DNA from 2 places in the Arthrobacter sp. FW305-BF8 genome. Region 2 is predicted to be linked to the other one. Evidence: predicted binding sites of a transcription regulator. Region 2 holds the regulator's gene; the other holds the start of a gene.
What was found. Region 2 encodes HrcA, which represses chaperone genes, less so after heat shock. Its sites were predicted from a motif close to TTNGCACTCGNNNNNNNCGAGTGCNAA; they were not measured.
Positions count from the first base shown of each region.

Region 1: the regulator HrcA is predicted to act here: its motif matches at 2,893-2,919, upstream of groES (co-chaperone GroES).

Region 1 covers NZ_CP084561.1:3,432,844-3,438,073, forward strand. The annotation lists gene LFT45_RS15440 (acyltransferase family protein) at 1-564, opposite strand, end outside; gene groL (chaperonin GroEL) at 748-2,358, opposite strand; gene groES (co-chaperone GroES) at 2,443-2,736, opposite strand; gene LFT45_RS15455 (hypothetical protein) at 2,966-3,382, opposite strand; gene LFT45_RS15460 (class I SAM-dependent methyltransferase) at 3,455-4,696, shown strand; gene LFT45_RS15465 (shikimate 5-dehydrogenase) at 4,716-5,230, opposite strand, start outside.
Region 2 covers NZ_CP084561.1:2,735,623-2,740,852, forward strand. The annotation lists gene LFT45_RS12165 (GerMN domain-containing protein) at 1-133, shown strand, start outside; gene LFT45_RS12170 (16S rRNA (uracil(1498)-N(3))-methyltransferase) at 231-1,001, opposite strand; gene dnaJ (molecular chaperone DnaJ) at 1,004-2,131, opposite strand; gene hrcA (heat-inducible transcriptional repressor HrcA) at 2,190-3,203, opposite strand; gene LFT45_RS12185 (DUF3097 domain-containing protein) at 3,416-4,270, shown strand; gene LFT45_RS12190 (DUF4870 domain-containing protein) at 4,409-4,828, shown strand; gene hemW (radical SAM family heme chaperone HemW) at 4,925-5,230, opposite strand, start outside.

The DNA of each region.
Region 1 (5,230 bases), 700 kb from region 2:
GTAGCTGACATCCCGGCGGGCCCGCAGCAGCCGCCACACCAGGGCGGAGCCAGCGAAGATGAGCGGCCAGAGAATGAAGACCTGGCCCTGGATGGACAGCGACCAGAAATGCTGGAGGGGGCTGGCTCCGGAGTGGTCCTGCGCGTAGTAGTCCACTGCTGTGTTGGCCAGCAGCCAGTTCTGCCCGTAGAGGAGCGATGCCCAGGCCTCGTCGAGGACGTCGGGCCAGCGGCTCTGCGGCAGGACCAGCCAGGTTCCGGCCAGCACACCCAGGATCACCACGACGGCGGCCGGGATCAGCCGCTTGGAGAGGTGCAGCCAGTGGCTCACGAGGCGCAGCGGCGTGCCCTTCTCCACCTTGCGGACGAAGGACATGGTCAGCAGGAATGCCGAGATGAGGAGGAAGATATCCACGCCGCCGGAAACCCGGCCAAGCCACACGTGGTACGTGACCACCATGAGCACCGCGAGGGCGCGAAGCCCCTGGACCTCGGGACGGTAGCCCGGTTTGGCCTTCAGCCGGGCAACCCGTGGCTCTTGGGTGTGTTCCTTGGTTTTTGGCACAAATAACCCCTCAAACGGCAGCACAAAGTAACCACGTTACCGTTTCGTGATTTTTCAGACCAATCTGACGCGCTGGATGTGATCCCCGTCTCAACTGGGGAAACGCCACAGAAAACGCCAAGAAGGCCCGCCCAGCGGCTGCTGGACGGGCCTTCTTGTGAAGCCGCGAGGGCGGGCTGCAGCCTAGTGGCTGTGGCCTGCGTGCTCGTCTTCCTCGGCCGGCTTGTCAGCCACGAGGGTTTCGGTGGTGAGCACCAGCGCAGCGATGGAGGCTGCGTTGCGAAGAGCGGCACGGGTGACCTTGACGGGGTCAATGACGCCCGCCGCGATCAGATCCTCGTACTCGCCGGACTTGGCGTTGAAGCCGTGGTTGTTGTCCTGCTCGGCAACCCGTGCGGTCACAACGTAGCCGTCGTGGCCGGCGTTCTGGGCGATCCAGCGCAGCGGCTGGACCAGGGCACGGCGGACGATGCCGACGGCGGCAGCCGCGTCACCTTCGAGTGCCGTGACGGCCGGGTCCTCGTCGAGCGCCTTCAGCGCGTGGATCAGGGCGGAACCGCCACCGGCCACGATGCCTTCTTCGAGGGCGGCGCGGGTGGAGGACACTGCATCTTCGATGCGGTGCTTCTTTTCCTTCAGCTCAACCTCGGTGGCTGCGCCGACCTTGATCACGCCGATGCCGCCGGCCAGCTTGGCCAGGCGTTCCTGCAGCTTTTCCCGGTCCCAGTCGGAATCGGTGCGGGTCAGCTCGGCGCGCAGCTGCGCAACGCGTGCTGCAACGTCCTCGGCCGAACCTGCGCCGTCGACGATGGTGGTGTTGTCCTTGGTCACCGTGATGCGGCGGGCGGTACCCAGCACCTCGAGGCCAACGGAGTCCAGGCTCAGGCCCAGTTCCGGGGACACAACCTGGGCGCCTGTCAGCGTCGCGATGTCCTGCAGCATGGCCTTGCGGCGGTCACCGAAGCCCGGAGCCTTGACGGCAACCACGTTCAGGGTGCCGCGGATGCGGTTGACGATCAGCGTGGACAGGGCCTCGCCGTCGACGTCCTCGGCGATGATGAACAGCGGCTTGGAGCTCTGCAGCGCCTTCTCCAGCAGCGGCAGGAATTCCTGCACCGAGGAGATCTTGCCCTGGTTGATCAGGATAAGGGCGTCCTCGAGGACGGCTTCCTGGCGCTCGGTGTCGGTGATGAAGTACGGGGACAGGTAGCCCTTGTCGAACTGCATGCCCTCGGTCAGCGCCAGCTCGGTCTGCGTGGTGGAGGATTCCTCGATGGTGATCACACCATCCTTGCCGACCTTGCCGAATGCCTCGGCGAGCAGCTCGCCAACCTCGTCGCTCTGCGCGGAAATGGCGGCAACGTTGGCCACCTGGGTGCCCTCGACGGGACGGGCGTTCTCCAGCAGGCGCGCTGCGATGGCCTCGACAGAGACCTCGATGCCGCGCTTGATCTGGCCAGGAGCGGCGCCGGCGGCAACATTGCGCAGGCCTTCCTTGACCAGTGCCTGGGCGAGCACGGTTGCGGTGGTGGTGCCGTCACCGGCGACGTCATTCGTCTTGGTGGCGACTTCCTTGGCCAGCTGGGCGCCAAGGTTCTCGTACGGGTCGTCCAGTTCGACTTCCCGGGCGATGGTCACGCCGTCGTTGGTGATGGTGGGGGCGCCCCACTTCTTGTCCAGCACGACGTTGCGGCCGCGGGGACCAAGCGTCACCTTAACCGTGTTGGCGAGCTTGTCGATGCCGGCTTCAAGCGACCGGCGGGCAGCGTCGTTAAACGCAAGCTGCTTTGCCATGGTTTGTCCTTTCAAGACAGAACCCCGCGCAGCCGCCCGGTCCGACAGAATCAGACTCGGGCAGCGGCACGGGGATCCAAAGAGTTACTTAACGACGATCGCCAGAACGTCGCGGGCGGAGAGCACGAGGTACTCGGTGCCGCCGGTCTTGACTTCGGTTCCGCCGTACTTGGAGTAGATGACGACGTCGCCAACAGCTACGTCGACCGGTACGCGGTTGCCATCTTCGAAGCGGCCGGGGCCTACTGCAACAACTTCGCCTTCCTGCGGCTTCTCCTGGGCGGAGTCCGGAATGACCAGGCCGGAAGCCGTGGTCTGCTCGGCTTCGAGCGGGCGGACAACAATACGATCCTCAAGAGGCTTAATAGAGACCGACACTCGGACCTCTCCTTTTCGTCAAAATTCATGGACAGTAAAAACTGTTGCGCCGTGGCGGCAGACCGTCGTCGCGGTGCCGGCAGCAGCCAGGCTGGCAGCTCTTCGTGTGTTAGCACCCTCCTAGGGAGAGTGCTAATGATGACTCTATGTAAGGGGTTAGCACTCGGTCAAGGTGAGTGCCAGAATTTCATCCGCCGTAACCCGCACGGACCCGATTTCGGCGGGCGGTTCAGCGCCCGGCGAGGTCGTCGAACCCCAGGTCCGGGCCGCCGTCGGCCTCTTCGTCCCCGGCTTTCCGCTGTTCGCGGACAAGCACGACGGCGGCCGCCGCCGCGGTCACGACCGACACGATGAGCGCCACGATGCCGCCAACGCGCGCCCCCAGGTACAGGTCCCGGATCTGCCGGGCTTCCTCAGTGGCGTCGCTGATGTTCTTGCCGCCCACCGAGTAGACGGTGGCATTGAAGGAATCCAGCAGGAAGATGATCACCAGCAGGACAAGACAGACGACGGCGGCAACGGCTCCGGCGATCAGCACCGGACGTGCGTACCGGACCAGGCGGCTATGCTGTGCCGGACCGGGGCCGGTGCTTTCGGGCTGACCTGAATCGGACTGACCTGGGGTTGGCGTTGCGCTGGATTCCATTCAGACCACCCTATCGGGAAGAGCAGGCCGATCGGGAAGAGCACGGGCGGCCGCTCCACTAGGCTTGATCCCATGTCTGAAGCACCGCAGGACCAGATCGCCCCGCTCCTAACCGAAGAAGGATGGGAGCTGCTGGCCTCGCTCGGACCCTACCGGGAAGACGACTCCTTCAGCCTCAACTCAAGCCTCCGCAAGGGCGGCCACTCCCCCGAACTCGTGTCCGCCGTCCTGACACAGTCACGGCTCCGGACCAGGGCCGAGGCCAAGTTCGGTGAGTTTGCCCGGCAGATGCTCTTCACCCAGGCCGGCCTGGAGCAGGCCACCCGGCTCAACGTCGCTGCCAGGCACGCCCAGCGCTTTGCCCAGGCTGGCGTCAGCCACGTTGCGGACCTCGGCTGCGGCCTCGGCGCGGACGCCATGGCCCTGGCATCCCTGGACATCGCCGTGACCGCCGTGGAGGTCGACGAGACCACCGCCGCCTGCGCCACGATCAACCTCATTCCCTTTCCCCACGCCACGGTGGTCCATTCGGACGCAACGTCCGTGGAGCTGGAGGACGGGGCCGGCGTCTGGCTGGACCCCGCCCGGCGCACCACCACCACGTCCGGCACCAAGCGGATCTGGGACCCCGAGGCGTTCTCTCCGCCGCTGTCCTTCGTGGAGTCGCTGGCCGCCGCCGGGCGCGCCGTCGGCGTCAAGATGGGCCCCGGCATGCCGCACGAGTCGGTGCCTGCCGGCTGCGAGGCACAGTGGGTCTCGGTGAACGGCGACGTGACGGAAGTCACGCTGTGGTTCAACGCCGTGGCCCGCCCGGGCATCCGCCGGGCCGCCCTGGTCATCGGTGCAGAGGGCGCCGCCGAACTCACCAGCGGGGAGGAGTTCGACGCCGGACCCGTGGCCCCGGTTGGCCCGGTGGAGGGTTTCCTGTTCGAGCCGGACGGCGCCGTCATCCGCGCCGGGCTCGTGGCAGACCTCGCCCTCGGACTGGGCGGCCACCTCGTGGACGAGCACATCGCCTACATTTGCGCCCCGGAGCTGGTGGACACGCCGTACGCCCGGGCCTACCGGGTTCTGGAAGTCATGCCGTACAACGTCAAGGCGCTCAAAGCCTGGGTCCGGGAGAACGGCGTCGGCGTGCTGGACATCAAGAAGCGCGGCACGTCCGTCACTCCTGAGGAGCTGCGCAGGCAGCTACTGCCGGCAGGCAAGGGGGCGGGTAAAGCCGGCGGCAAGGGCGCAGCCAAGAAGACAGCCACCCTGGTCCTCACCCGGATCGGGGAAGAAAGAGTGGCTGTCTCCGTGGAGCCCGTGTAACCGCTGGCTGCTACAGGGCTTACTGGGCGCGGACGAACGCTTCGGCGTCGCGGACCTGCTCCTCGGTGGGGCGGATTCCCGTGTACAGCACAAACTGCTCCAGCGCCTGAATCGTGGCCACCTCCGCTCCGGTGATGACCTGCTTGCCGGCCGCCCGCGCCGCCTTGATGAGCGGTGTTTCTGCCGGCAGCGCCACGACGTCGAAGACGATCTTGGCGGCCTCGATGGTTTCAGCGGGGAAGGACAGCGCGTCCGCCTCCGGTCCCCCGGCCATCCCCACCGGCGTGACGTTGATGACCATGTCCGCTGTGGCCTCCGGGCCGCTGCCTAGCTCGGCGCGCCAGGCAAAGCCGTATAGATCGGCGAGCGCCCGGCCGGTTGCTTCGTTGCGGGCGATGATGGTCACGTCCTTGAACCCCGCGTCGCGCAGGGCCGCGGCTGTGGCCTTCGCCATGCCGCCGGCGCCCTTGAGCAGCACCGATGACCCGGCAGGAACGGCGTTGCCCTCCAGCAGCTGCTCGATCGCCGTGTAGT
Region 2 (5,230 bases):
CGCCAGCTCCGGGGTTTTCGGCATCACGGTCAACCTCGCGCCCGGCAACTACGAGGTTCGCGTCTCCCAGACCGGCCCAGGCAAGCCTGAGGACGAACTCAACGTGGACTCACGGGGTTTCACGGTTCGCTAAGTTCACAGTTCGCTAGCGGTCCCGTCAGCGAAGCGTTCGGCTGAAGTTACCAGCGGTCCGGACTTACCAGCGGTCTGGGCTTACCAGCGGTCTGGACTTACCAGCGGCCGAGGACGTCGCTGGCAACCACGACGCCGGCGGGTCCCGCCGTCGATGACCGCAGGACGTGCGGTCCCAGCAGCGCCGTTACCGCCCCGGCGCTGCACAGCCTGGTGACCTCACGGGGGCTGATGCCCCCTTCGGGACCAACGATGAGGAGGACCTCGCCCGGGTCCGACGCCTCCCGGCGCTCCTCCGACCACTTGCCCAGGACCCGCCGCAGCGGCGTCACCGCGTCCTCGTGCAGAATCACGGCAAGGCCGGCTTCCGCCACTTCCCTGGCCAGCGCCTGGGTGTCGACGGCGGGCCTTACCTCGGGGATCCAGGCGCGGCGTGCCTGCTTGGCGGCGGCCGTGACGGCCGACTGCCACTTGCCGTGCGCCTTGGCCGCCCGCTCACCCTTCCAGCGGACGATGGAGCGTTCCGACTGCCACGGAATCACCGCGTCGATGCCCAGTTCGGTGGCGGTTTCGATCGCCAACTCGTCCCGGTCGCCCTTGGCGAGGGCCTGCACCAGAACGAGGCGGATGCCCGGCCGCGGTTCCACATTGACGGAGGTGCATTCGACCGTCAGCTCGGCGGGGGCGGCTTCCGTCACGGTTCCGGTGATGCGTTTGCCGGCGCCGTCGGCAATGTCAACCTGCTCCCCCACCGCCAGGCGCTTCACGGTGACTGCGTGCCGGGCCTCGGCACCGTCCAGGACGAACACCGAACCGGGAACAGTGCTGTCCAGCGCGCCGGCCGGGGTGAAGAATACGGGGTTGCTCACCGCTACAGGTTACCGAGGCGGTCCCGCAGCTTGGCGAAGACGCCGCCGCCGGCTGCGAGCTTGCCCTCGGAGAACTGCTCGCCGCGGAGCTTGGCCAGCTGCCGCAGCAGGTCCTCCTGGGCGGGGTCGAGCTTGGACGGCGTTTCCACCTGCAGGTGAACCCTGAGGTCACCGCGGCCGTAGCCGCGCAGGTGGGTGACGCCGAGGCCGCGGAGGGTGATGATCTCGCCGGACTGTGTGCCCGCCTTGACGTCGATCTCCTGCTTGCCGTCGAAGGTTTCCAGGCTCAGTTCCGTGCCGAGGGCGGCGGCGGTCATGGGAATGTTGAGCGTCGCGTGGAGATCGTCGCCCTCACGGACATACGTGGGGTCGTTGTTGACGCGGATTTCCACGTAGAGGTCGCCGGACGGCCCGCCCGCCGGGCCGGCCTCGCCCTGGCCGGAGAGCTGGATCCGCGTTCCGGTGGCCACACCGGCCGGGACCTTGATGGTCAGGGAGCGGCGGCTGCGGATGCGGCCCTGGCCGCTGCACTCGTTGCAGGGGTCCTTGATGACCGTGCCGAAGCCCTCGCACGAGCCGCAGGGGGCGGCGGTCATGACCTGGCCGAGGATGGAACGGACCGCCCGCTGCACCTGGCCGCTGCCGCCGCAGATGTCGCAGCGTTCCGGGTGGCTGCCCTCGCGGCAGCAGGACCCTTCGCAGGTGGGACAGGTGACGGCCGTGTCCACTTCCAGCTTCTTGTTGACGCCGAAGACGGCATCACGCAAGTCGATCCGCACGCTGATGAGCGCGTCCTGTCCGCGGCGGACGCGGGACGCGGGGCCGGAGGTGCCACCGGCGCCGAAGAAGGTGTCGAAGATGTCCTGGAACGCGAATCCCTGGCCGGCATAACCGCCGCCGCCAAAGCCATTGTCCGTGCCGTTCTCGTTGCCGGTGGTGTCGTAGACCCTGCGCTTCTGCGGATCGGACAGCACCTCATAGGCGTGGGTGACGGCCTTGAACCGTTCGGCGGCGTCTTCCCCGGGGTTGACGTCCGGGTGAAGCGAACGGGCCAGCTTGCGGTAGGCCTTTTTGATCTCCTCGCCGGTGGCTTCCGCGGAGACTCCAAGAACGTCGTAGTGGCTGCTCAAAGTTCGTATCTCTTCCTCGTTGTACTGCCTGTTGTCAGGGGATGTCCGGGGCGTGCGGTCACGGGCCCAGAATCCTCGAAAGATAGCGGGCCACCGCGCGCACGGCGGCCATGGTGGTGGGATAGTCCATCCGGGTAGGGCCCAGTATGCCCACCTTGGCGGTGGCGTCGGGGCCGTAGCCCGTGGCCACCACTGAGGCCTCGGCCAGCCCGTCGTAGGGGTTTTCGCGGCCAATGCTGACGGCCACGCCGCGCGGGTCCTGTGCCATGTCGCTCAGGAGCCGCAGCATAACCACCTGCTCCTCGAGGGCCTCAAGGACAGGTCCTATGCTGAGCGGGAAGTCCACGTTGGACCGCGCCAGGTTGGCCGTTCCGGCCAGGACCATCCGGTCCTCCCGGCTGTTGTGGGCCAGGCCCTCCAGCCCCTTGCCGAGGGCCATGGCAACGGAACGTTCGGCCGGCGTGCAGCCGGCCACGACGGCGGCCAGATGCTGGGGCAGGATGGCCACCGGCGTTCCGGCCACACCGGTCATGAACCGGGTGCGCAGGGCGGCAAGAGTGTCGTCTGACAGGTCCTGTCCGGCGTCGACGACGCGCTGGTCAACCTTGCCGGAGTCTGCGATCAGCACGATCAGCACCTTCCGCGGGGCCAGCAGCACAAATTCGATGTGCCGGACCACGGCCCGGCTCAGGTGCGGGTACTGCACGACGGCGACCTGGTTGGTCAGCTGGGACAGGAGCCGGGCCGTCCGGTCCAGGACGTCGTCGAGGTCCTCGGACCCCTCGAGCAGGGTCTGGATGGCGCGCTTCTCCGCCGGGGAGAGCGGCTTGACCGCCGAGATCTGGTCGACGAACAGGCGGTAACCCTTGTCCGTGGGAATCCTGCCTGCGCTGGTGTGCGGGGCCGTGATGAGGCCCTCATCCTCCAGTGCCGCCATGTCGTTGCGGATGGTGGCGCTGGAAACGCCCAGATGGTGCCGTTCCACCAGGGCCTTGGAGCCGACAGGTTCGCGGGAATGGACATAGTCCTCCACGATGGCGCGCAGCACCTCAAGCTTCCGTGGTTCGCTCACAGTCCACCTCCTTTTGGCCGTTACCGCGCCGGGCGTTGTTCCTGCCCGTCAACGCTGTGGTTAGCACTCGACATGCCTAAGTGCTAACAAGTCTAATATGAGTCGCCGCGTTGTTAGCATTGGTACCGCTCCGGGCGAAATTCCGGACGCCTGTCCCCCGGCGGCACGCCCGCGGCCGGAGCGGCTCCTTCCGAATACAAAGCGGTGAACGAATGCAGTACCAGACCTGGGGCCCGCAGGAGATCGCAGCGCCTGCCAAGAACAGCCTGCCCGAGGTGCCGGTGGAGCGCGGCATGGTGCTGGAGGACGTCCAGTCCGGCTGGGTGGGCGCAGTGACCCGGGTGGAGAAATCCGGCGGCATGCACGTGGTGGCGCTCGAAGACCGCCGCGGAAAATCCCGGTCCTTCAAGCTTGGCTTCGGATTCCTCCTGGACGGCCAGCCGATCCGCCTGATGCCTCCGGCGCCCAAGGCGAAGCCCGCGGGATCGGGCACGGCCGGACGGACGGCGTCGGGTTCGGTGCGGGTGGAAGGGCAGCGCGCCCAGGTGGCCAAGGCCAGCCGGATCTGGGTTGAAGGCAAGCACGATGCCGAACTCGTGGAAAAAGTCTGGGGCGACGACCTCCGGGTGGAGGGCATCGTCGTTGAACCCCTGCACGGCATCGATGACCTGACGGCGGCCGTTGCGTCCTTCCGCCCCGGCCCCGGCCGCAGGCTGGGCGTTCTGGTGGACCATCTGGTCCCAAATTCCAAGGAGTCCAGGATTGCCGACGCCGTGATGGCGTCCCCCGGCGCCGCCGGAAACGTACTGATCGTCGGCCACCCGTACGTCGACGTCTGGCAGGCGATCCGCCCGTCGGTGCTGGGCATTCCGCAGTGGCCCGTTGTACCGCGCGGCACGGACTGGAAGACCGGTATCCTCACCGCCTTCGGCTGGCCGCACGAGACCAAGGAGGACATCGGCCTCGGCTGGCAGAAACTTCTCGGCGCCGTGCGCACCTACGCCGACCTTGAGCCCGCCCTGCTGGGCCGGGTGGAAGAGGTCATCGATTTTCTAACAGTGCCCTAATTCCTATCGCTACGCTCCCCGGATTCAGCGTTGAGCCCACGATTGCCCCTACGGCCCGGTATCCTTGGTACGGCGGCACCGCACTGCGGCCCCGGCGCCAAGGCACTATCGCACCAACGCAAGCTTAAGGAAGACACCGTGGCACAAGACGCTCGCGACCGCAGGGACACACAGTCCGGCCAGGACCTGCCCCAGTACCATGGCGTTCCGGCCAATGCGCTTCCGCTGACCGCCGGCGAGGACCGGCAGTGGGCCACCCTGGCGCACTTCGGCGGCATTCTCGGCTGTGTTCCGGCCCTGCTGATTTACCTCATCTTCCGCGACCGCGGCCCGTTCACCGCGCAGGAGTCCAAGGAAGCCCTCAACTTCACGCTGCCGGCGACGATTGCGGCCTTCGTGGCCAACCTCCTGGTGCTGCTTCCGGTCGTCGGCAATCTGTTCGCCGTCCTGGCCACACTCATCTGGATTGCGCTGACCTGCTTCGCGGTGTCCGCCGGTGTCCACGTCAACAAGGGCCAGCCGCACCGGTACCCGTACAACCTCCGCTGGATCAAGTAACCGCGCTGGAATAACCAGACAGCAACGCGGGGTCACTTCCAGCCCAATTCCCCAGGGATATTGGGCTGGAACTGACCCCGCGTTGCGGTTTCAGGACTAGTCCGGCAGGATCCTGCGGACCACGGCATCCGCCAGCAGGCGGCCCTTCAGCGTGAGGACCAGGCGGCCCCTGAAGGCGGCCTCGGGCACCACCAGGCCGTCGGCGATCAGCCCGGCCACGGCCTTCCTGCCCGCCGGCGACAGGGCAGCGGTCTCGAGCCCCGAGGAAAGCCGGGCTTCCAGCATGACCTTTTCGACGCCCCGGGTTTCCGGGTCGAGCGTTTCACGTCCTGCCGCCGGCGAGACGCCTGAGCCGAGCCGTCCGGCATAGGCGGTGGGATGCTTGACGTTCCACCAGCGCAC